DNA from 3 places in the Paucibacter hankyongi genome. Region 2 is predicted to be linked to each of the others. Evidence: predicted binding sites of a transcription regulator. Region 2 holds the regulator's gene; each other region holds the start of a gene.
What was found. Region 2 encodes FliA, which starts transcription of late flagellar genes. Its sites were predicted from a motif close to CTAAAGTTTNNNNNNNNNNNGCCGNTA; they were not measured.

Region 1 (7,944 bases), on a different contig from region 2:
GCCCCCAGCATCAGGTCGAGTTGCACTTCCTTGGGCACAGCCAAGCCGCCAGTCAAAGCCGGTACTTGCTGCAAGCTATGCGGGCTGATGTAGTCATTCACGGCCTTGGCTAGGCCAGACTCGGCCTCTTCCAAGGGCAATTGCGCCAAGCCCACGACACGGCGAAGAATCAAGCCACTGTAGACCAGCGCTTGCGAGGCAGACAGTTGTGGGGCGCGCACCACCGCCTCGACCACCTGCCCCAGCAAAACTGCATGCTTGCGCACCAAGTCTGTCTCGGCGGCGCTGGGCTCCTTGCGCTGACGGCGCACCGGCACCAGGCTGGGGTTGGCAAAGTCCAAGGTGATGTCCACCATGTCCATCGCATCGTCGCTGGCCATGGCCAGCCGAGCCGCCTCGGGACAACTGAGCGTCGCAACCAAGCCCTGGCGCGACCCATCACGCAAGTAGATGCGGGGGTATTCGGCGCAGGTGCCCGACAAAGCAGCAGCGCCAAGGTTTGACTGAATCTGACACAAGCTGGTGGCGTCCAGAAAGGGGCAACTGTCCCCCAAACGCAGTTTGATTTCTGCGTAGGTCTCAGCGTCGCGTCGGTTCGTCTCGGTCTTGTGAATGTGCTGGCGCATCAAACTGGCCAAGGGCTCGATCTTGACCGCTTGGTAGCGCTGATAGGTGGGCTTGTCGATGGACACCTGCCAATTGGCGCAGCAGGACTCGGGACATGCCGAACCCACGCACTGAAATTGCTTCAAATAGCGCGGCGCTTGTACAACGGGACTGAAACGACCCATGGTCTGAATTCCCTCGCTTCTCGGCCACACCATGAAACGGCAGGCGCGACCGCAGCGCCTCGACTTGGGCGCTGCATCGACTCAAGCGCAAAAATGGCGAGTCATGACCGCTCGCGGTCAACTTATGTGTGTTCGGCCGCTGGAGGCGCTCAGGTTGATACCATGGCGCACCAGAAGGCGCAGAAATCGCGTATTCGCTTCAGCCCAGCAAGGCGTCCAGACGAGACAACTCGGTCATGGCCACCGGCAACAGGTCTGGGGCTTCATGCAACAGGCTGCGCAGAGCATCGCCCTGGAGCAGATGCCGCAAGGTCTGCCGCGCTTCGTCAGCGGCCTTCTGGCCGGACTGTGCAAAAGCCAAGGTATACAGGCTCGCGCCATGATCGGGTGACACTGCCAAGGCCTTGCGGGCATAAGCCTCGGCGTGGGTCAATTCGCCGGCGCTGAGCAGCAAGGCTGCCATATCGCTAAGCAACTCATGCGCCAAGGGCTCCGTCTCCAGCGCATCCTGCAGCAAGGTCAAGCCCTGGCCCAACCGGCCCTGAGCCGCTTCGGCAAAAGCCATATTGCGGGCACGGGCGAGCAAGAAGGCGGCCTCATCGCTGATGCGGTGAGCAGCTTCCTGCGCCACCGAAGGCGGGTTCGACGGGTTCAGCGCCTGTGAATTGGCTTGCGTCATTGCTTGCATGTGATTCTCCGGTTTGAAGTTCAGTCATCGCCCGGGACCACAACAAGTGCAGCAAGTGACCGGACGGGTCATTCAAGATCAGTTCTATCGGGACCGACTCGCTGAAAGCCGAATCGGATCTGCTCGCTTGCTGATCAGGAAGCGCGCGGTGCGCGCGCACGACTCGACAGCAATGGCGCTAACTTTAGGCTCGGTGGACAAAAGCAATCGAGCGAATAAGGCCGCCTAGCTGGCGTTTCTCAAAACCTCTTGCCACGCCCGCCTGCCGAAAACAACTCAGAGCGCATGAACAGGATGCTCCTCCTGCAAGCCCTCCCTCAGCGCCATCGGCGCGCTGCTGTTTCAACAACGCTACTTGTTCCCAAAAGGATTTCGCCCGAGCCAGTACCACCCAGCCTCTAGCGCCGCAAGGCCCGACCGATGACCGCGAATCAGCCCCAAAACTGAACATCCGCAGCAATCAAAGGAACAGGCCAAAAACCCCGGCGCTTATCAACAGATCAAGCCTCTTGACAAACAGCGCTTAAGTTCTTCTTGGCGTTGTCCGATACCACTCTTAACGGGTCTGGAAACAGGCGCGTGGTCCGGTAAGGAGGCCGCTAGTTGAGCACCCCAAATCTTGTGGTGCGGGGCTGCAACGGTTAACTGGCGCCGGGCGAGGCAGGTCAAGGTCGAAAGACCATCAGCCTGTATCCCGGGTGTCCCCATCGGACGCTCGAATCACGTCGGCGCTCAGCCGGGAACTTTTGTAGCTGAAACAGGAGCACATCATGCCCGCAATCATCAATTCCAATATTGCCTCTCTGAATGCGCAACGCAATGTTGCAACTTCACAGAACTCTCTTTCTATCTCAATGCAGCGCTTGTCATCTGGCATGCGCGTCAACTCCGCCAAAGACGACGCTGCCGGCCTCGCCATCGCTGAACGCATGACCGCGCAAGTGCGCGGTATGAATGTGGCGGTGCGCAATGCCAACGATGGCATCTCGCTGGCGCAAACCGCTGAAGGCGCGCTCGGCAAGGTCAGCGACTCCCTGCAACGCATGCGTGAACTGGGCGTGCAGGCCCGTAACGCCACCAACACCACCACCGACCTGGACTCGATTGGCAAGGAATTCGCTGAATTGGGTTCGGAAATTCAGCGGGTGCTGGGCGGCACGACCTTCAACGGCACCGCCATCCTGGGCGGCGGCGCGGGCGGCAAGGACTTTCAGATCGGCGCCAACACCACCGCAAATGACACAGTGACGGTGACCACCACTGATCTGACTGGCGATGCAACCATCTCGGCCGTGACTAGTGACACCATCGACAACACCAAGACTTCCGCCACGCTGAAGACCACGATCGATAACATCGACAAGGCCATCAACACCATCAGCAGCCAACGCGCGACCTTGGGTGCATCGCAAAATCGTTTTGAAGCGGTGATCTCTAACTTGATGGTGTCGGTGGAAAACCAAAGCGCGTCACGCAGCCGCATCTTGGATGCCGACTACGCGACGGAAACCGCCAACTTGAGTCGCTCGCAGATCTTGCAACAAGCAGGCACTGCCATGATTGCGCAAGCCAATCAGATGCCTCAACAAGTCCTGTCGTTGCTTCGATGACCCCGGGCCAGCACCGCTGGCCCTGAGTAAACCCGTCGTCGCAGGAACGGAAAGTCTCACCCCTCCAGCACAAGCCCCTTGACGCCGCCGTCTAGAAATCTTTAGCGATTTTTCAGCGTTCGGCGGCGTCTTTTTCTAAAGAAAGAATTCAAGTCAATCCAAAGTGTCTCCGATAACAAATTCAGCGAGTCCGAGGAAGTGAAAGGACTACGTGGTCCGGTCAGCCGGCCGATTGCGAAAGGCATCAAGCCCCAGTGCAAAGGCAGGACGCGGACGGTGCAGAAGGTGCAGATTCGTCTGTCCAACTGCTGGCAAAGCTGCCTCCTCAAGCAGCCTAGTTATCGAACCGTGAGACCGGGTTTCCGGCAAGTCATAGACACCGAAAGGATTGAAAATGCCCTCCATCATCAACACCAATATCGCATCGCTGAACGCACAACGTAACGCTTCAAATACTCAGCTTTCGTTGGCCACCTCGATGCAGCGTTTGTCTTCCGGCATGCGCGTCAACTCCTCCAAAGACGATGCCGCCGGCCTGGCGATTGCAGAACGTATGCAAGCCCAGGTTCGCGGCATGAATGTCGCAGTGCGCAACGCCAATGACGGCATCTCACTGGCGCAAACCGCTGAAGGCGCGCTGTCGAAAGTCGGTGACGCCTTGCAGCGCATGCGTGAGCTGGGTGTGCAGGCGCGCAATGCCACCAACACCACCACCGACCTGGATTCGATCGGCAAGGAGTTCACCGAGTTGGGCGCGGAAATCCAGCGCGTGCTGGCTGGCACCACCTTCAACGGCAAGGCCATCCTGGCTGCACAGGCAGGCGCCCAAGAGTTCCAAATAGGAGCCAACACCACAGCCAACGACTCGGTCACCGTGACCACAACCGACTTGACTGCCGACGCCAGCATCACCGCGGTCACCTCAGACGTGATCGACAACACCAAGAATGCTGCCACGCTGAAAGCCACGATCGACAACATCGACGTCGCCATCAACACGGTCAGTTCAACACGCGCCACCTTGGGCGCCGCACAAAACCGGTTTGAAGCGGTAATTTCGAACCTGCAGGTGTCAGTGGAGAATCAGAGTGCAGCTCGCAGCCGCATCATGGACGCCGACTACGCCTCGGAAACCGCCAATCTGAGTCGAGCGCAGATCCTGCAACAGGCTGGCACCGCAATGGTCTCGCAAGCCAATCAAATGCCGCAACAGGTTCTGTCCTTGCTGCGCGGCGGCTAAGCCTAGCGCGATCCGCCAGAAGAGTCAGACGCAAAACTGACGCTGACTCCACCACCTCTACTCTCGCTCCGCGGCCCGACTTAACGTCGGACGCGGAGCTTTTTTTTGGCCGTGGTTTTGCCCACTATTCGGGCTTTTGAAACGATCAAGCACTCAGAGAATTTGTCCATCGGGTTGAATTACATGACGAACCCGACGTTCGGAACAAGTGACGGCCAGATAAGGCAGCCATCTTGAAAAGGCCGGGCGGTTAAGCAAGTGCATAGCCCCAGGGACAGTGCTTGCAGTAAGACGCCGGCTCGACCGGAAGTTAGCGGAACAAGTAGGAGTGCTCAAATGCCCCAGACCATTAACACCAATATTGCCTCGCTGAATGCGCAGCGCAATCTCAATATGTCGCAAGGCTCCCTTGGGGTGTCGATGCAGCGTCTGTCCTCGGGTATGCGTGTCAACTCCGCCAAGGATGACGCCGCCGGCCTGGCGATTGCCGAACGTATGCATGCCCAAGTACGCGGCATGAATGTAGCGATCCGAAACGCCAACGACGGTATTTCGCTGGCTCAAACAGCTGAAGGCGCCTTGGCCAAAGTCGGTGACACCTTGCAGCGGATGCGCGAGTTGTCGGTCCAGTCTCGCAACGCGACCAACACCACCACCGACTTGGACTCCATCGGCAAGGAGTACGGCGAACTCGCGAATGAAATCACGCGGGTGCTGGCCGGTACCACCTTCAACGGCAAGAAAATCCTCGGTGCCGATGCCACCTTGCCGCAGGAATTCCAGGTCGGCCCAAACACCGGGGCAGAAGACACCATCGTCGTGTCGACATCGGACTTAACCGCCGACGCCACCGTGCTTGCGGTGACCGGCTCTGCCATTAACAATGCGTCAGACACGGCTGCCCTGAAGGTCGTGATCGACAACATCGACATTGCGATCAATACCATCAGCAGCCAGCGCGCCACCTTGGGTGCGTCGCAAAACCGCTTCGAGGCCGTGATCGCCAATCTGCAGGTGTCGGTGGAAAACCAAAGCGCGGCACGCAGCCGCATCATGGATGCCGACTACGCGTCGGAAACATCCAACCTCAGTCGCACGCAGATTCTTCAGCAGGCCGGCAATGCCATGGTGGCGCAGGCAAACCAGCTGCCGCAGCAGGTTTTGTCACTGCTCAAAGGCTAAGTTTTTGGCCCGAGGTGTCTTTGCGCCCTCAAGTTTTTCAATCAATTGGCCGATAGTGCACTTGCCTATCGGTCTTTTGTACTTTCAGCGCTTTTTGGAGCATTCTCATGCCTAGCATTACGTCGGCGGGAATCGGCAGCGGCCTTGATATCGAGACGCTGATTGGCAAGTTGGTGGCCGTTGAGCGCACGCCGATCAATCAACTCAAGACCCGCACCGACAAACTCCAAACCCAGTTGTCGTCGTATGGCAAGGTGCAAGCCGCACTCTCGGCCATGCGCGATGCCGCAGGAAAGCTGACTTCGGTGGGCACTTGGGGAGCCAATTCGGGCACGTCAAGCGACACCAGTTCCGTCACCGTTACTCCCGGGGCGGATGCTCCTGCCGGCAATATTGCGGTGCAAGTCAACCGTCTGGCCACCGCACAATCGATCTCCAGCAAAGTGCTCCCCAGTACGGGCCCCATCGGCCAAGGCCGCATCACCATCGAACTGGGCAAATGGGTTGAAGCCCCTGCCCCCGCACCCGGCCAGCCGGCCGCCCTGCCCGGGTTCGAGGCCAAAGCCGGGGCCACGGCGGTCTCGTTCGACGTGATTGACGGTGCGAATTCATTGAGCCAGATCCGTGACAAGATCAATAGCTTAGGCGCCGGCGTTCAAGCGTCCATCGTCACCGACAGCAGCGGCTCACGCTTGGTCATGCGCTCCACTGAAACTGGCGAAACCAATGGCTTTCGTGTCAGCGTCTTGGATACAGATGGCGTCATTGACAACGACGGCTTGTCTTCGCTTGCCTACGATCCAGCCGGCGATATGGCGATCATGAAAAAAGACCAGGCTGCCGGCAACGCCAGCGTCTTGCTCAATGGCCTGGCAATTGACTCTCCCACCAACACCTTGAAGGATTCCATTCAGGGCCTGACGATCGGCTTGGTCAAAACCACCAGCAGCGAAGTGACACTCTCCATCGGCGCCGACAAGGAAGCCATCAAAAAGACCATCAACGACTTCATGACCGCCTACAACACGGTCGCGACCTTGATGCGGGATCAAACCAAATACGATGCTGGCAGCAAGACCGCCGGGCCCTTGCAGGGCGACACCTCGGTGGTCAGTGTGAACTTTCAGATGCGCACGGTCGCCTCGGGCTCGACAACCCTGGGCGGAAAATTCACCCGACTTTCAGATATCGGTCTAGACCCCAGCGCCGACGGCACACTCAAGCTCAACAGCACCAAGCTCGACGCGGCGGTGGCCGACTTGAGCAGCCTGAAACAAATGTTCATGGGCACCGACAGCGGCAATAGCAGCAACAACGGGCTGGCCCAACAGTTGCGCAGCTTCGCGGACCAAGTGTTAGGCGTAGATGGCCGCATCACCACCCGCCAGGCTGGGTTGAAAAAGAGCATCGACGACAACGGCAAGGCCTCGGAACGACTAGAGACCAAGGTCGGTTTGACCGAAAAACGGCTGCGCGCCCGCTACACCGCACTGGATGTGCAGATGGGGCAACTCAGCGGCCTGTCGACCTATGTGTCTCAACAGATGAAAAATTTAGTGGGGCAGGGATAGCACGGCGAGCCCGACTGTCCGATACACCAACTATCCCATGCAAAGCGGCCTCTTACGAGGCCGCTTTTTCGTTGGTTAGCCGAAAAAGCCCCCTCTGCAGACACACGTAGCCGATCCATTGGCCTTGACTAGACCCTGCCCGAATCCGAGCTCTCCTGCCCAGAGTGGGCAGAAATCACGCCCGTCACAAACACTTTCAAAACGAGCCCGAAAGTCGTACGCACAAGTCGCTCGCGTCACTCAAGTTTGCGCCTGCGAGGTCGAAAACTAAAACAACAAGGCCCTAATCGAAAGAACTCTATGTACGGCAACTCAGCGTCCCCTTTTGCATCGCGTACCCAACGGGCCTCGATGTACCGCAAGGTGGGCCTGGAAACTGATGTCCAAGCCGCCAGTCCTCACCGTCTGGTCAGCATGCTGTTTGACGGCGTGTTCGATGCGATGAACCAGGCCCGCAGCGCCATCGAAACCGGCAACACCGAATTGAAGAACCGTTCGCTGAGCCGCGCCGTGCGGATTCTGGACGAAGGCCTAAAGGCCAGCCTGAATATGCAGGCCGGTTCGCTGGCCACCGACTTGAACGAACTCTATGCCTATCTCTGCATGCGCTTGACGCGTGCCAATCTGCACGGTGACGCCGCGGCCATCGAAGAGTGCCAACGCATCCTCACCCCCGTTCGGGAAGCATGGACGGCAATTGCCCAAGCGCCTGAAGTCCAACGTGCGGCTTAAGCGCCAGACCCAAAGCCCCTATTCACCCACCTTACAGTCTCCAGCGGAACTCGCGATGAATACCCAACTCCTGAGCTATTACGAAGCCATTGAGCAAGCCAGCGCCGATATGTTGTGCGCCGCCCGCACC
Region 2 (7,944 bases):
CGATAGGTTTGCAGCAAGAAGGGCCGCTGATTGCGCGCCGAGGCCAGCCCGGTGCGGTCATTGAAGATGCGCCGATAGCGGCTATTGGCGGTATTCCACACCACATCGCCGCTGCGCTGCGGCTGGCAATACTTCTTGTTGTGGGTCGCCACATAACCATTTTGGTCCACGGCAATGCAATAGACCACCTTGCCGCTGAAGGACAACATGCGCTCCTGCACGGCGGGGAAGAGCCGGTCGGCGACGTCGACAAAGTCGGTCAGACATTGCGCGGGATTGCTTCCGGCCACGGGGCGGTAATGTGTGTCAAACAGCTGTGCCGTGCTGATCTGGCCGCGCTGCACGGCCCCTTCCAGCAGGGTGGAAATCTCGGCGGCGGCCGCTTGAGCCGCGCGGATATAGGGTGCGTCGTCGACCTCAATCCCCGACCCCGCGATTTTTTCGATCAGTTGTTCCGACAGTTTCAAGAAGCGCTCGCTGCAGGACAAGGCAGCATCCAGATTGATCATCGCCTGTTGCACATCCTGCTCCAGCGTGGCCGCACGCTCAGACAAAGCTTGCACAGTGCGCTCACTCTGCAAGGCAGATTCGGCAATGCCATCGACATCGCTGCGCACTTCACCAAAGGCCTGATGGATAGCGCTTTGCTGCGCCTGCGAGGCATCGCGGCGCAATTCGCGGCTGAAGGCCTCAATGCGTGTATCGAGGGCCAGCACCGTGCCCATGATGGCCTTGGATGAGCTCTCGACCTTGCCAGCCAAGTCCTTCACCGCATCGGCGACCACGCCAAACCCTCGCCCCGCCTCGCCGGCGCGACGCGCTTCAACCGAGGCGTTGAAGGCCACCAGGCGGGTCTGCAGGGCAATCTTGGTGATCTCTGACGCGGCTTCCGACACTTGGCGCAGTGTCTGCACGATGCCGCCCACCTCGTTGCCCACCCCTTCCAGCGCGGTGCTGGCGCGGGACACTGCCGAGCGCGATTTTTCGGTGGCCTGGCTGATGGCTTGCTGGGCCTGACGCACCTCGGTGAGATCGTTCGACAGCTCGCCCATCGCCTGGGCCTGCGCCATCACGACCTTTTGCGTGTCTTCCAACACACCGCGGACCTCGGCCGCGTCCTTGCCTACACCGGAGGCCGAGCGCGCAATTTCTTGGATCAACAGTTCGGATGACTCGGTTTGCCGAGGCCGCTGCGGCGGCGCGCTCGCTTGAATCTCAATTTCCGGCTTCTGCTTCCACCAAAGTGCCACGTAGTCCTCCAAGAGCGGTCGCACCGACCGCCCGCTGTTCTTTTGTGCGACTTGCCGGCTCAGGCGAGTCGACAGCAAGTCTGCTGCAAGCTTCGCGCAGCGTCTTACCAGTCGCGCAGCTTGACACGCAGACGGGCGATGGCCTGGCTGTGCAGCTGACAGACCCGCGACTCGGTGACCTTCAAAACCACCGCGATTTCCTTCAGATTCATGTCGTGCTCGTAGTACATGCTCATCATGTGCTGCTCACGCTCGGGCAGGTTCTTGATGGCGGCCACCAGCGCTTCGCGCATACGGTGGTCCTGCAACTTGAGCATCGGGTTGTTGCTGTGGTCGGCCACATGGCGATCAAGGAAGTCCTCATCGCCCTCATCGCCGGACATATCCTCTAGATACACCAGCTGCGTGCCGCGCACCTTGCCCAACAGATCTTGGTACTCGGCCAGCGGGATCTTCATTTCGGAGGCAATTTCGCTCTCCACCGGCGCGCGGCCCAGCTCTTGCTCGAGCTTGCGCACCGCGCCTTCGATCTCACGCTGCTGGCGACGTGTGCCGCGGCTCATCCAGTCGCCGCCGCGCAGCTCGTCCAGCATGGCACCGCGAATACGCTGAGTGGCGAAAGTTTCAAACTGAACGCCCTGGCCGATATCGAACCGCGACAAGGCATCGGTCAGGCCGATCAATCCGACCTGGATCAGGTCATCGATCTCCACATTAGCCGGCAACTTGGCGATCATCTGATGCGCCAGTCGTCGCACCAAGGGGCTGTATTGCTTGATGAGTGAGGAATTATCGAGGCGGCCTTTGGCGGTATACATCATCAGCTCCAGCGGCAATCAAACAGTGGCGGCGGACAAAAACGGCGAGCGCTGCGCGGGGCGCAGTGGGCTGGCGTTGACCGAGGCCTCCAAGGCCGCTCCGGGTGGGGCAGCCATCAGCAATTCACGCGCCAAGTGGCGGACTTCAGGGGCAATCGGTGCGGTCGGTGGGCATTTCGGGTCCATGCAGGCCCAGTCACGCAGCACCGCACCGAGGAAACCATCGGCGCAGCTGCTGATCTGCTGAGCGATCCGGTCAGACAAACGCAGCTGCGGCGAGCTGGCCAGCAAAAGGCTGTAGACCATCAGGCCGGCACGGCTGGCCAACCACTTCATGCCGGCGTAGGCATGGGTGACGCTTTGAGTGTCGGTGTCGGCCAGCAGCACCGGGCGCACTTCGCGCAAGGCCACCACGCGCGCCAACTCGGCGGCGCTGGCGTGCAGCAAAACCACATCGGCGTGCGGTGCGGCATCGGTCACCGCTTCCAAAAACTGAGCAGCCGAGCCATTGGCATTGATATAGCGCATCGGCAGGCCGCGGGCTGCCAAGTAGGACACATCTTTGGACAGTCGGTCCACGCAAGAACTCAGGTCCACCGAGGCCAGCTCGGAAGGCTTGGGCGAAGTCTCACCCGCGTCCACCACCAGGGTGTGCAGACCGAGCTCGGCGAAGGCGGCACACAGTCCCTCCAGCAACACGCCGGAACCCACCACATGCGGATTGCTGACCACCGGGATGAAGCGCACACGCGAGCTGGCGAACAAACGACGCAGGCCGTCGGCCTGATCTTGCGGGGCCAGGGAGTGGTGGGGGAGGTAGTGGTCGCGCATGATGCTGTCCAATTCTTTTATTGATCGGCGGGGCGGCTTAGAAGGCGCCCATGGCGGCCGCGTGCTGGGGGCCAAGCGCGGGCCCACCGGCAAAAATCAGGTTGACGTCGGCGTTGTCCATGCGCCAGGCGCCGGCGGCCACGGCACGCAGCGCGCGCTGTACCAGAGCCTGAGACGACAGACGGTGCCAGTCTTCGGGCACACGCTGACCGTTGGTCACACCCAAGACCTTCAGCTTGTGGCGGATCAGCGTGTCCAGCGCAGGAGCCAGCTTGACGGCCTCGTCGATCTTGGACAAGACCACGCCGTGGCATTCAGACGCGCGCCAGGCACTGACCACGTCTTCAATCGTCTCGCCCTGTTGAGCGGCGTTGACGACCAAAATCTTACGCACGCTGCGGTGCGCCAGCATGTCGAGCAGTTCGTTGGTGCGGGTGTCACGCTGGGCCATGCCGGCGGTGTCGATCAGCACCATCTTCTTGCTGGACAGCAGCTCGAGCAGGTCTTCCAAGGAAGCGCGGTCATGCGCGGTGTGCACCGGCACGCCCAAGATGCGGCCATAGGCGCGCAGCTGTTCGTGTGCGCCAACCCGGTAGGCGTCCAGCGTGATCAGGCCCAGATTGGCGGCGCCGAAGCGGGTCGCGAAAGCGGCGGCGATCTTGGCGGTGGTGGTGGTCTTGCCGACGCCGGTGGAGCCGATCAAGGCGAACACGCCGCCCTGCTCTTCCAAGGCCGGGCTGGCCTCGTCGGTCATCAGGTTGCGAGACAGCACATTGGCGGCCCAACTGGTTTCGTCGGCGGCCTCGTTCGGCCCGCCCTTGAACTCGGCGGGGCAGCCTTCCACCAGCTTCCGCACCAAGGCGGGCGAGAAGCCGATTTCCAGCAGCTTTTGGGTCAGGCGCGCCTGCACCGGCTGGCGCTGCAGCTTTTCCATGAAGGCCAAGGCACCGAAGCGCTCTTCGATCAGACCCTTCATCGAGCGCAGCTCGTTCATCATGTCTTGCTGATCGCGACGGCCACGGTTGGGCAGATCGGCCAGCTCATTCATTTGACCAAGATCGGCCATGCCGGCCAGATCACGCTGCATGGCGGGCACGCGGATCTCGTCGCGCAGCACAGGCGGAGCGCGGCGCGCAGGGGCTGCCGGAGGCGCCACCGGAGCGGCTTCGGCACGCCGTGGTTGCATCGCCTGCAAGGCGGCTTGAGCACGCTGCTGACGAATCGCGCTGATCGAGCTAACGCCGGGTTGCTCGAAAGCAGGTTCGGCTGCGACAGCAGCGCTGTGGATCGGATCGGGGCGGCCATCCAGCTCGGCCTGGCGACGCTTGAGCACGCGCTCACGCACATAGTCCTGGAAGGACAAGGTGCTCATGGCCAGCGTCTGCACATCTTGATCGACCTCGGCGTTGACCGGGTCGGCATAGCCAAAGCTCGGCTCCTGACGCTGACCGGTACGCGCGGCAAAGCTGCGCGAGGCGTTCGCTTCGGGTGCTTCGGCAGCCGGACGGGCTTGCACACGGCTTGGGGCTGCCACGCGTGGGGCAGTGGCTGCCACACGCTCTATCTGCGACATGCCTTCCGGCGCCATCGCCAAGACCTCGACGCCTTCGGCGCAAGGCTTGTTGGACAGCACCACGGCATCATCACCAAAGGCCCGGCGCACCAGGGCCATGGCTTCGCGGGAGGTTTTAGCGGTAAAGCGTTTGACGTTCATGCCGTGCCTCCGATGATGGAACCGATACGGATGGAATGGGTTTCAGGAATCTCGCTGTGACCCAGCACCTTCAGGCGCGGCGCAGCGCGGCGCAGCAGTTTGGCCATGGGGGCGCGGATCAGGTCGGGCACCAGCAAGCAGGCGGGCACGCCACGGTCTTCCTGGGCTTGCGAGGTTTCGGCGGCGCTGCGGGCCAGGGTGTCGGCGACACCGGGGTCCAGGGCGGCGCCGTGGGGGGAATTCAGGGCCTGGGTGACCAGACGCTCCAGCTCAGGCTCCAGGGCGATCACGTCCAGCTCCTTCACCGGGCCATAGATCTGCTGCACGATGGCCGGGGCGATGTGGGTGCGGATGCGGCGGGCCAGCTCGGCCGGGTCATTGGCCACACCGGCGGCAGCGCTGTTCTCGGCAATGCTCTCGACGATGGAGCGCATGTCACGGATGTGCACGCCCTCCTCCAGCAGCAGCTGGAGAACTCGTTGCAATGTTGCGATGCCGACCATTTTTGGAATCACGTCTTCGATCAGTTGAGGCGCTTGTTTTGTCAGGTGTTCGACCAGTGCCTGGGTCTCGACCCGGCCCAGCAACTTAGCTGCGTGGACCTGCATCAAGTGTGAGAGATGGGTGGCCACCACGGTCGAACAATCAACCACGGTAAATCCAGCCATTTGCGCCATTTCCTTTTGCCGGTCTTCGATCCAGACCGCCGGCAGGCCAAAAGCAGGGTCGGTGGTCTGGGTGCCGATCAGCTTTTGGGTGGCGTGCCCAGGGTTGATGGCCAGCCACATGCCCGGGAAGGCCTCGGCCTCGCCCACCACCGCGCCACGCAGGCTCAGGCGGTACTGGCTGGGTCGCAGCTCCAGGTTGTCACGGATATGCACCGCAGGCGGCAGGAAGCCCACCTCCTGCGCGAATTTGCGGCGCACGCCCTTGATCCGGCTAAGCAAGTCGCCCTCTCGGGCCTTGTCGACCAGGCTGATGAGGCGATAGCCCACTTCCAGGCCCAGGGTGTCGATCGGGATCAAGTCATCCCAGCTGGCTTCACCATTCGGTTCACCGGTCGGCACCACAGGCGCGGCGGCGCTGGCCATCTCGGCCCTGGCCTTGGCCTGATCACGGGTGCGCAGCCACCAGGCCAGATAGCCCATGCCGCCGGCGATCAGCAAGAACACCAGATGCGGCATGCCCGGAATCAGGCCCAGCATGCCGATCACACCCGCGGTGATAGCCAGCGACTTGGCCGAGCCAAAGACCTGGCGACCGATCTGGCTGCCGATGTCTTTATCGGTGCCCACGCGCGACACCACCATGGCCGCAGCCACCGAGATCAGCAAGGCCGGTACCTGGGCCACCAGCGCGTCACCCACCGCCAGCAGGATGTAGGAATCGGCGGCCTGGCCGGCCGACAAGCCGTGCTGAGCCATGCCGATGATGAAGCCGCCGACGATGTTGATGACCAGGATCAGCATGCCCGCGACGGCATCGCCACGCACGAACTTGCTGGCACCGTCCATGGAACCGAAGAAGTCGGCCTCGTCGCCCAGCTCGGCGCGGCGACGCTTGGCTTCGGCCTCGTTGATCAGGCCGGCGTTCAGGTCGGCGTCCACCGCCATCTGCTTGCCGGGCATCGCATCCAAGGTGAAACGCGCGCCGACTTCAGCAATCCGCTCCGCACCCTTGGTAACCACGATGAAGTTGATCACCACCAGAATCGCGAACACGATCAAACCGACGGCGAAGTTACCGCCAATCAAGAAGTGCCCGAAGGCCTCGATGACTTTGCCAGCGGCGCCAGTGCCGGTGTGGCCTTCCATCAGGACGACACGAGTGGAAGCGACGTTCAGCGACAAGCGCAGCAAGGTGGTCAGCAGCAGCACGGTCGGGAAAGCCGCAAAGTCCAGTGGCTTGACCATATTGGCCGCCACCATCATCACCATCACCGCCATGGCGATGTTGAAGGTGAACATCAGGTCCAGTGCAAATGGCGGCAGCGGCAGCACCATCATGGACAGCACCAAGATGACGGCAATTGGTGCGCCGAGGGCGCTCAGCACGGCCGCCCGTGGCCCCAGCAATGTTTGCAATTGAGCGATCAGCGCGTTCATTATTCTTCGTCACCTTCCAGATCGGGGTCGGCTGGCAAGCCCGAGCCAGGTTTGTTGTGCGGGTCGAGTTCCGGCGGCACCGGTGGATTCGGCAGATCCGGCGTCGGTCCACGGCCGGCCATGGCGGCCTTGAGCTGGTAGACATAGGCCAGCACCTGGGCCACGGCAGAGAACAAGCTGACCGGGATTTCTTTGTCCAGCTCCGCATGGGCATAGAGCGCCCGCGCCAGCACCGGCGACTGCAGCACCGGCACCTTGGACTCCTTGGCCAGATCGCGGATCTTCATCGCCAGCAAATCAGCGCCCTTGGCCACTACGCGCGGGGCGGCCATGCTGGCATCGTCGTACTTCAGGGCCACGGCATAGTGGGTCGGGTTCATCACGACCAGATCGGCGGTGGGCACGGCGGCCATCATGCGGCGGCGCGAGGCCTCCCGCATCTTGGCGCGGATCCTGGCCTTGATTTCCTGGTTACCTTCGGCCTCTTTCATTTCTTGCTTGACCTCTTCACGGGTCATGCGCATGCGCCGCATGTAAAGCTGACGCTGCAAAGGCACATCGATGGCGGCAAACAAGGCCAGGGCAATGCCCAGAAACACCGCGCCGCCCATCAATTGATGACCGGCATAGGCCAAAGCAGCCGGCAGTGGCACCGACATGATGCCCACGAAGCTGGCCATACGGTCCTTCAGCACCACCGCGCCGATAGCACCGAGCACCAGAGCCAGGGCCACCGCCTTCATGGCTTGGCCGACGCCCTGCCCGCTCAGCAAACGTCCAAAGCCGCTGATCGGATTCAGGTGCGAGAACTTGGGCGCCAGAGGCTTCATGGTCCAGTTCCAGCCGCCCGACGCGATATTGCTGGCCACCGCCACCAGGCAGAAAAAAGCGCTGATCGGCAGCATCAGGGCCAAAAAACGAAGGGTCAGATCGCTCAGGCGTGCGCCCATGAAATCGGCTCGGGCGAGCATGCTGGCATCAAAATGCAGCGCGTAGACCAGCATCTGCTGCAAGGCATCCACAATGCGCGGGCCGCCGACGCTGAGCAGCGCGCCGCCCGCCACCATCATCGCGAAATGAGGCAGATCACGCGAACGCGGCAACTGGCCTTCGGCCCGAGATCTCTCGATCTTCTTGGCTGAGGCCGGTAAATTTCTGTCTTGTGCGTCTTGGTCGGCCATGGCAATGAAAACTGGGCGAGCATAGAAATTGCTCGCAGGTCCATT
Region 3 (7,944 bases), on a different contig from region 2:
CATGGCCAGCAAAGATGTCCCCACCAACAATTGGTTATGGGTCACTTGACCAACCGGCTGGTACACCGGCCAATCACACTGCTTTTGGCGGATGTGCACATAGTGCTGAATCACATCGCTTTGGCGATGATTCAATTCCAGGCTGCGCCTCATCAAAGCCTGGGACTGCGCAAACTGCTTGTGCGTTTCCAGCAAGCGAGCCGAGTTGTTGACCGCATGGAGCTTCAACTCCATCAAGTCGTCGCTCAGTGTTTGACCAGGGCCGATGCCCAAGGCTTCATCGACGGTGCGCCACTCCGTCAGGGCCTCTTCGACGCGGCCGGTGTGTTCCAGTTGATGACCCAGATTCAAACGGGCTTGGTAAAAAGCCGGGCTCAGGGCCAGCGCGCGACGGTAAACCTGCTCGGCATCGGTATGGCGACGGGCCGCGCCCAAGAGCGTGCCCCAGTTGTAACAGGCAATGGGCAGGAATGGCGAGCTTGCATTGCCCTCCACCCAGGTTTGGTAGAGCTGAATTGCCCACTCAGCGCGCCCACCGGCCTGCAGCTCAGACGCCTTGGTCATCAAGTCGCTCAGCGCCATAGCCCCAGTTCTCGCTTGCGCAAGCAAGCCCTCCAACTCCGGTTGCAGCGCAGTTGAGGACTGAAGAGATGGTGCGGGCATATCCATGGCAGTTTCTTCCGTTGAAACGGTTCTTGAAAGCTCACTGCATGTTATGAGCCACGGCCCTGGAGCTAGCGCTGGATTAGGTGGCGAAAACCTCTGCAAATGCGCCCATACCCACGGCGACTCTGCGCAAAGAACCCCACTGGCTGCGTCCTGGGTATCGGCATCCCAAAGCAGAACTTGAGCCCTCAATCGCGAAAAGTCCAGTTTTGAGGCGGTTATCACCGCTTCGTCACCTCAGCATTCAGAACAACATGGCGAAACCTAGAACCGGGCGAGTGGCGTGCCTCGGCATGCGGGCATTCGCCTGTTTTTGACTCGGCTCAAGCCAAGCTAAAGAAAACCGATAACAGACTGATTGAAGCGTAAAGCCTCGGCGATACGCCCGGTCAGCATCGCAATTTTTGCGCAGGCGACCCCGGGCAGATCGATGTATTCACTTGTCCCCAGAGGACAAGAACCCAGACACCACAGCAAGACAAAGACTTGCTGAAGACACAAAGTTCAGGAGAGCAGATCATGGCATCCGTCGTTACGACTTACACCCCCGAGCAGATTGCCGGTCTGTCGACCCTGACCATTCAGAACTTCACAACTGAAGACTGGGCTGCCTTCACCCCTGACCAATTGGTGGCCTTGACCACCACCCAGATGTCGGCCATCAATCCTTTGGCCATCTCAGCCATCAAGGCCGCCAATATCTTCGCGATTGAAACAAGAGACTTGCGCCTGATCAGCACGGCCGCAGTGGCCAAGCTGACCACCGAGCAACTCGCCGGCCTGCTCAACGAACAGCTGGCGGCCTTCACCACCGGCCAAGTCGCGTCTCTGACCTCCAATCAGATCCGCAACCTCTCCACCAACAGCCTGAATGCACTGACCACCGCACAATTCGCGGCCTTCAGAACAGACCAAGCCCAAGCCCTCAGCAGCGATCAAATCAGCAAGCTGAGCACGGCAGATCTGAACTCCTTGGGCAGCGCCCAGTTTGGCGCCTTGAGCTCGACCCAAATCGTGGGCTTGCGAACCGACCAGATTGCCCAACTCGAGTCCGCCGACTTACGCGCCCTGTCCACCTCGGCTGTGGCCAAGCTCAGTACCGATCAGGTGCAGGTACTGAACTCTGAGCAAGTCAAGGTATTGAGTTCGGACCAGCTCAAAGCCCTCAGCACCGATCAGCTCAACACCTTCAGCACGCCTGAGTTGGCTGCGCTGACCTCCAACCAGGTCGCCTCGCTCTCGGCCGCTCAGCTCGCTGGCCTGGCGGTCAACACCGACCAGATCGGCGCCATCGAGACCGCTGACATCACCGCCATCACCACGGCTGTGGTGCGCGCCTTGTCCACTGACGTCTTGGCCGCGCTCTCGCCGGCCCAGTTGGCCGCCCTGACCACCGCTCAGATCGTCGCCCTGAGCACCGATCAGCTGCGCGCTCTGGCCACGCAAGACCTCAATGCCTTCACCACGGCGCAGTTCGCTGCCCTCACCACCGAGCAGCTCAAGGGTCTGACCTCCGATCAGTTCGGCCACTTGCAGACGCAAGACCTCAACGCCCTGAGCACCGCTCAGTTCGCCTCCCTGAGCTCGGCTCAGCTGGGCGCGCTCAATACCGACTCGGTCGGCGCACTCAACACCGAGCAAATCTCCAAGCTGGAGAACGCCGACTTGCGCGCGCTGTCCACCTCGGTCATCGCCAAGCTCTCCACCGATCAGGTCAAGGCCATCAATTCCGAGCAGGTCGTGGCCCTCACCTCCGATCAGATCAAGGCCTTCTCCACCGATCAGATCGTCACTTTCAGCGCCGCTGAACTCAAGGCCATGACCTCCAACCAGGTCGCCGCCTTGACCGCCGCTCAGCTCGGCGCCCTGGCCATCAACACCGACCAGATCACCGCCATCGACACCGCCGACATCGGCGCCATCTCCACCGCCACCGTGCGGGCCCTGAGCGATGCCGCCCTGGCCGCCCTCACGCCTTCTCAACTGCAAGTCTTGACCTCCAACCAGGTCGGCGCCTTGAGCTCCGATCAGATCAAGAACCTCGCCACCCAGGACCTCAACGCCCTGACCACCGGCCAGTTCGCACAGTTCAGCTCCACGCAGCTCGCTGGCCTCACCACCGATCAGGTCGCCAAGCTGGAGAGTGCCGACTTGCGCGCGCTGTCCACCTCGGTCATCTCCAAGCTCTCCACCGATCAGGTCCAGGCCCTCGTCTCCGATCAGGTCGCGGCCCTCACCCTGGATCAGATCAAGACCCTCTCCTCTGATCAGCTCAACACCTTCAGCACGGCTGAGATCGCCGCCCTGAGCTCCGCCCAGGTCGCCACGCTCTCCGCCGCTCAACTCGGCGGCCTGGCGGTCAACACCGACCAGATCGGCGCCATCGACACCGCTGACATCACCGCCATCTCCACCGCGGTCATTCGTGCCCTGTCCACCGCCACGCTGGCCGCGCTCGCGCCGAACCAGCTCGCAGCACTCACCACCGCGCAGGTCACCGCGCTGCACTCTGATCAGCTGCGCAGCCTGGCCACGCAAGACCTCAATGCCTTCATCCCCGCTCAGTTCGCGGCGCTGAGCACCGATCAGCTGCGCGTGCTCAACTCCGATCAGCTCGGCAATCTGCAGACGCAAGACCTCAACGCCCTGTCGGCCACGCAGTTCGCCTCGATCACCTCCACACAGGCCGCCGGTCTGTCCACCGAGCAGATCTCCAAGCTCGAGACGGCCGATCTGCGGGCCTTGGGCACCTCCGTCATCTCCAAGCTCTCCACCGATCAGGTCAAGGCCATCGTCTCCGATCAGGTCGCCTCCCTCACCACCGATCAGATCAAGACGCTCAGCACCGATCAGCTCAACACCTTCAGCACTTCGGAGCTGGTCGCGCTGACCTCCGCCCAAGTCGCTGCACTCAGCTCCACCCAGCTGGCAGGTCTGGCCCTCAACACCGACCAGATCGGCGCCATCGAGACCGCTGACATCACCGCCATCACCACGGCTGTGGTGCGCGCCTTGTCCACTGACGTCTTGGCTGCGCTCTCGCCCGCCCAGTTGGCCGCCCTGACCACCGCGCAGATCGTCGCCCTGAGCACCGATCAGCTGCGCGCCCTGGCCACGCAAGACCTCAATGCCTTCACCACGGCGCAGTTCGCTGCCCTCACCACCGAGCAGCTCAAGGGTCTGACCTCCGATCAGTTCGGCCACTTGCAGACGCAAGACCTCAACGCCCTGAGCACCGCTCAGTTCGCCTCCCTGAGCTCGGCTCAGCTGGGCGCGCTCAATACCGACTCGGTCGGCGCACTCAACACCGAGCAAATCTCCAAGCTGGAGAACGCCGACTTGCGCGCGCTGTCCACCTCGGTCATCGCCAAGCTCTCCACCGATCAGGTCAAGGCCATCAATTCCGAGCAGGTCGTGGCCCTCACCTCCGATCAGATCAAGGCCTTCTCCACCGATCAGATCGTCACTTTCAGCGCCGCTGAACTCAAGGCCATGACCTCCAACCAGGTCGCCGCCTTGACCGCCGCTCAGCTCGGCGCCCTGGCCATCAACACCGACCAGATCACCGCCATCGACACCGCCGACATCGGCGCCATCTCCACCGCCACCGTGCGGGCCCTGAGCGATGCCGCCCTGGCCGCCCTCACGCCTTCTCAACTGCAAGTCTTGACCTCCAACCAGGTCGGCGCCTTGAGCTCCGATCAGATCAAGAACCTCGCCACCCAGGACCTCAACGCCCTGACCACCGGCCAGTTCGCACAGTTCAGCTCCACGCAGCTCGCTGGCCTCACCACCGATCAGGTCGCCAAGCTGGAGAGTGCCGACTTGCGCGCGCTGTCCACCTCGGTCATCTCCAAGCTCTCCACCGATCAGGTCCAGGCCCTCGTCTCCGATCAGGTCGCGGCCCTCACCCTGGATCAGATCAAGACCCTCTCCTCTGATCAGCTCAACACCTTCAGCACGGCTGAGATCGCCGCCCTGAGCTCCGCCCAGGTCGCCACGCTCTCCGCCGCTCAACTCGGCGGCCTGGCGGTCAACACCGACCAGATCGGCGCCATCGACACCGCTGACATCACCGCCATCTCCACCGCGGTCATTCGTGCCCTGTCCACCGCCACGCTGGCCGCGCTCGCGCCGAACCAGCTCGCAGCACTCACCACCGCGCAGGTCACCGCGCTGCACTCTGATCAGCTGCGCAGCCTGGCCACGCAAGACCTCAATGCCTTCATCCCCGCTCAGTTCGCGGCGCTGAGCACCGATCAGCTGCGCGTGCTCAACTCCGATCAGCTCGGCAATCTGCAGACGCAAGACCTCAACGCCCTGTCGGCCACGCAGTTCGCCTCGATCACCTCCACACAGGCCGCCGGTCTGTCCACCGAGCAGATCTCCAAGCTCGAGACGGCCGATCTGCGGGCCTTGGGCACCTCCGTCATCTCCAAGCTCTCCACCGATCAGGTCAAGGCCATCGTCTCCGATCAGGTCGCCTCCCTCACCACCGATCAGATCAAGACGCTCAGCACCGATCAGCTCAACACCTTCAGCACTTCGGAGCTGGTCGCGCTGACCTCCGCCCAAGTCGCTGCACTCAGCTCCACCCAGCTGGCAGGTCTGGCCCTCAACACCGACCAGATCGGCGCCATCGAGACCGCTGACATCACCGCCATCACCACGGCTGTGGTGCGCGCCTTGTCCACTGACGTCTTGGCTGCGCTCTCGCCCGCCCAGTTGGCCGCCCTGACCACCGCGCAGATCGTCGCCCTGAGCACCGATCAGCTGCGCGCCCTGGCCACGCAAGACCTCAATGCCTTCACCACGGCGCAGTTCGCTGCCCTCACCACCGAGCAGCTCAAGGGTCTGACCTCCGATCAGTTCGGCCACTTGCAGACGCAAGACCTCAACGCCCTGAGCACCGCTCAGTTCGCCTCCCTGAGCTCGGCTCAGCTGGGCGCGCTCAATACCGACTCGGTCGGCGCACTCAACACCGAGCAAATCTCCAAGCTGGAGAACGCCGACTTGCGCGCGCTGTCCACCTCGGTCATCGCCAAGCTCTCCACCGATCAGGTCAAGGCCATCAATTCCGAGCAGGTCGTGGCCCTCACCTCCGATCAGATCAAGGCCTTCTCCACCGATCAGATCGTCACTTTCAGCGCCGCTGAACTCAAGGCCATGACCTCCAACCAGGTCGCCGCCTTGACCGCCGCTCAGCTCGGCGCCCTGGCCATCAACACCGACCAGATCACCGCCATCGACACCGCCGACATCGGCGCCATCTCCACCGCCACCGTGCGGGCCCTGAGCGATGCCGCCCTGGCCGCCCTCACGCCTTCTCAACTGCAAGTCTTGACCTCCAACCAGGTCGGCGCCTTGAGCTCCGATCAGATCAAGAACCTCGCCACCCAGGACCTCAACGCCCTGACCACCGGCCAGTTCGCACAGTTCAGCTCCACGCAGCTCGCTGGCCTCACCACCGATCAGGTCGCCAAGCTGGAGAGTGCCGACTTGCGCGCGCTGTCCACCTCGGTCATCTCCAAGCTCTCCACCGATCAGGTCCAGGCCCTCGTCTCCGATCAGGTCGCGGCCCTCACCCTGGATCAGATCAAGACCCTCTCCTCTGATCAGCTCAACACCTTCAGCACGGCTGAGATCGCCGCCCTGAGCTCCGCCCAGGTCGCCACGCTCTCCGCCGCTCAACTCGGCGGCCTGGCGGTCAACACCGACCAGATCGGCGCCATCGACACCGCTGACATCACCGCCATCTCCACCGCGGTCATTCGTGCCCTGTCCACCGCCACGCTGGCCGCGCTCGCGCCGAACCAGCTCGCAGCACTCACCACCGCGCAGGTCACCGCGCTGCACTCTGATCAGCTGCGCAGCCTGGCCACGCAAGACCTCAATGCCTTCATCCCCGCTCAGTTCGCGGCGCTGAGCACCGATCAGCTGCGCGTGCTCAACTCCGATCAGCTCGGCAATCTGCAGACGCAAGACCTCAACGCCCTGTCGGCCACGCAGTTCGCCTCGATCACCTCCACACAGGCCGCCGGTCTGTCCACCGAGCAGATCTCCAAGCTCGAGACGGCCGATCTGCGGGCCTTGGGCACCTCCGTCATCTCCAAGCTCTCCACCGATCAGGTCAAGGCCATCGTCTCCGATCAGGTCGCCTCCCTCACCACCGATCAGATCAAGACGCTCAGCACCGATCAGCTCAACACCTTCAGCACTTCGGAGCTGGTCGCGCTGACCTCCGCCCAAGTCGCTGCACTCAGCTCCACCCAGCTGGCAGGTCTGGCCCTCAACACCGACCAGATCGGCGCCATCGAGACCGCTGACATCACCGCCATCACCACGGCTGTGGTGCGCGCCTTGTCCACTGACGTCTTGGCTGCGCTCTCGCCCGCCCAGTTGGCCGCCCTGACCACCGCGCAGATCGTCGCCCTGAGCACCGATCAGCTGCGCGCCCTGGCCACGCAAGACCTCAATGCCTTCACCACGGCGCAGTTCGCTGCCCTCACCACCGAGCAGCTCAAGGGTCTGACCTCCGATCAGTTCGGCCACTTGCAGACGCAAGACCTCAACGCCCTGAGCACCGCTCAGTTCGCCTCCCTGAGCTCGGCTCAGCTGGGCGCGCTCAATACCGACTCGGTCGGCGCACTCAACACCGAGCAAATCTCCAAGCTGGAGAACGCCGACTTGCGCGCGCTGTCCACCTCGGTCATCGCCAAGCTCTCCACCGATCAGGTCAAGGCCATCAATTCCGAGCAGGTCGTGGCCCTCACCTCCGATCAGATCAAGGCCTTCTCCACCGATCAGATCGTCACTTTCAGCGCCGCTGAACTCAAGGCCATGACCTCCAACCAGGTCGCCGCCTTGACCGCCGCTCAGCTCGGCGCCCTGGCCATCAACACCGACCAGATCACCGCCATCGACACCGCCGACATCGGCGCCATCTCCACCGCCACCGTGCGGGCCCTGAGCGATGCCGCCCTGGCCGCCCTCACGCCTTCTCAACTGCAAGTCTTGACCTCCAACCAGGTCGGCGCCTTGAGCTCCGATCAGATCAAGAACCTCGCCACCCAGGACCTCAACGCCCTGACCACCGGCCAGTTCGCACAGTTCAGCTCCACGCAGCTCGCTGGCCTCACCACCGATCAGGTCGCCAAGCTGGAGAGTGCCGACTTGCGCGCGCTGTCCACCTCGGTCATCTCCAAGCTCTCCACCGATCAGGTCCAGGCCCTCGTCTCCGATCAGGTCGCGGCCCTCACCCTGGATCAGATCAAGACC

Region 1: a site for FliA is predicted at 2,003-2,029, ahead of WG899_RS16950 (flagellin N-terminal helical domain-containing protein). Genes of this name have one in related genera too.
Region 3: a site for FliA is predicted at 989-1,015, ahead of WG899_RS02620 (SPM autocatalytic domain-containing protein). Genes of this name have one in related genera too.

The regions. Positions count from the first base shown of each region.
Region 1 is NZ_JBBHJX010000012.1:137,851-145,794, reverse strand. It holds gene fliB (flagellin lysine-N-methylase) at 1-791, opposite strand, end outside; gene WG899_RS16955 (tetratricopeptide repeat protein) at 991-1,479, opposite strand; gene WG899_RS16950 (flagellin N-terminal helical domain-containing protein) at 2,250-3,089, shown strand; gene WG899_RS16945 (flagellin N-terminal helical domain-containing protein) at 3,484-4,329, shown strand; gene WG899_RS16940 (flagellin N-terminal helical domain-containing protein) at 4,666-5,511, shown strand; gene fliD (flagellar filament capping protein FliD) at 5,619-7,082, shown strand; gene fliS (flagellar export chaperone FliS) at 7,383-7,814, shown strand; gene WG899_RS16925 (flagellar protein FliT) at 7,870-7,944, shown strand, end outside.
Region 2 is NZ_JBBHJX010000009.1:199,349-207,292, forward strand. It holds gene WG899_RS15015 (methyl-accepting chemotaxis protein) at 1-1,328, opposite strand, end outside; gene WG899_RS15020 (RNA polymerase sigma factor FliA) at 1,355-2,068, opposite strand; gene WG899_RS15025 (MinD/ParA family ATP-binding protein) at 2,087-2,899, opposite strand; gene flhF (flagellar biosynthesis GTPase FlhF) at 2,937-4,613, opposite strand; gene flhA (flagellar biosynthesis protein FlhA) at 4,610-6,718, opposite strand; gene flhB (flagellar biosynthesis protein FlhB) at 6,718-7,899, opposite strand.
Region 3 is NZ_JBBHJX010000001.1:595,943-603,886, forward strand. It holds gene WG899_RS02615 (O-linked N-acetylglucosamine transferase, SPINDLY family protein) at 1-669, opposite strand, end outside; gene WG899_RS02620 (SPM autocatalytic domain-containing protein) at 1,186-7,944, shown strand, end outside.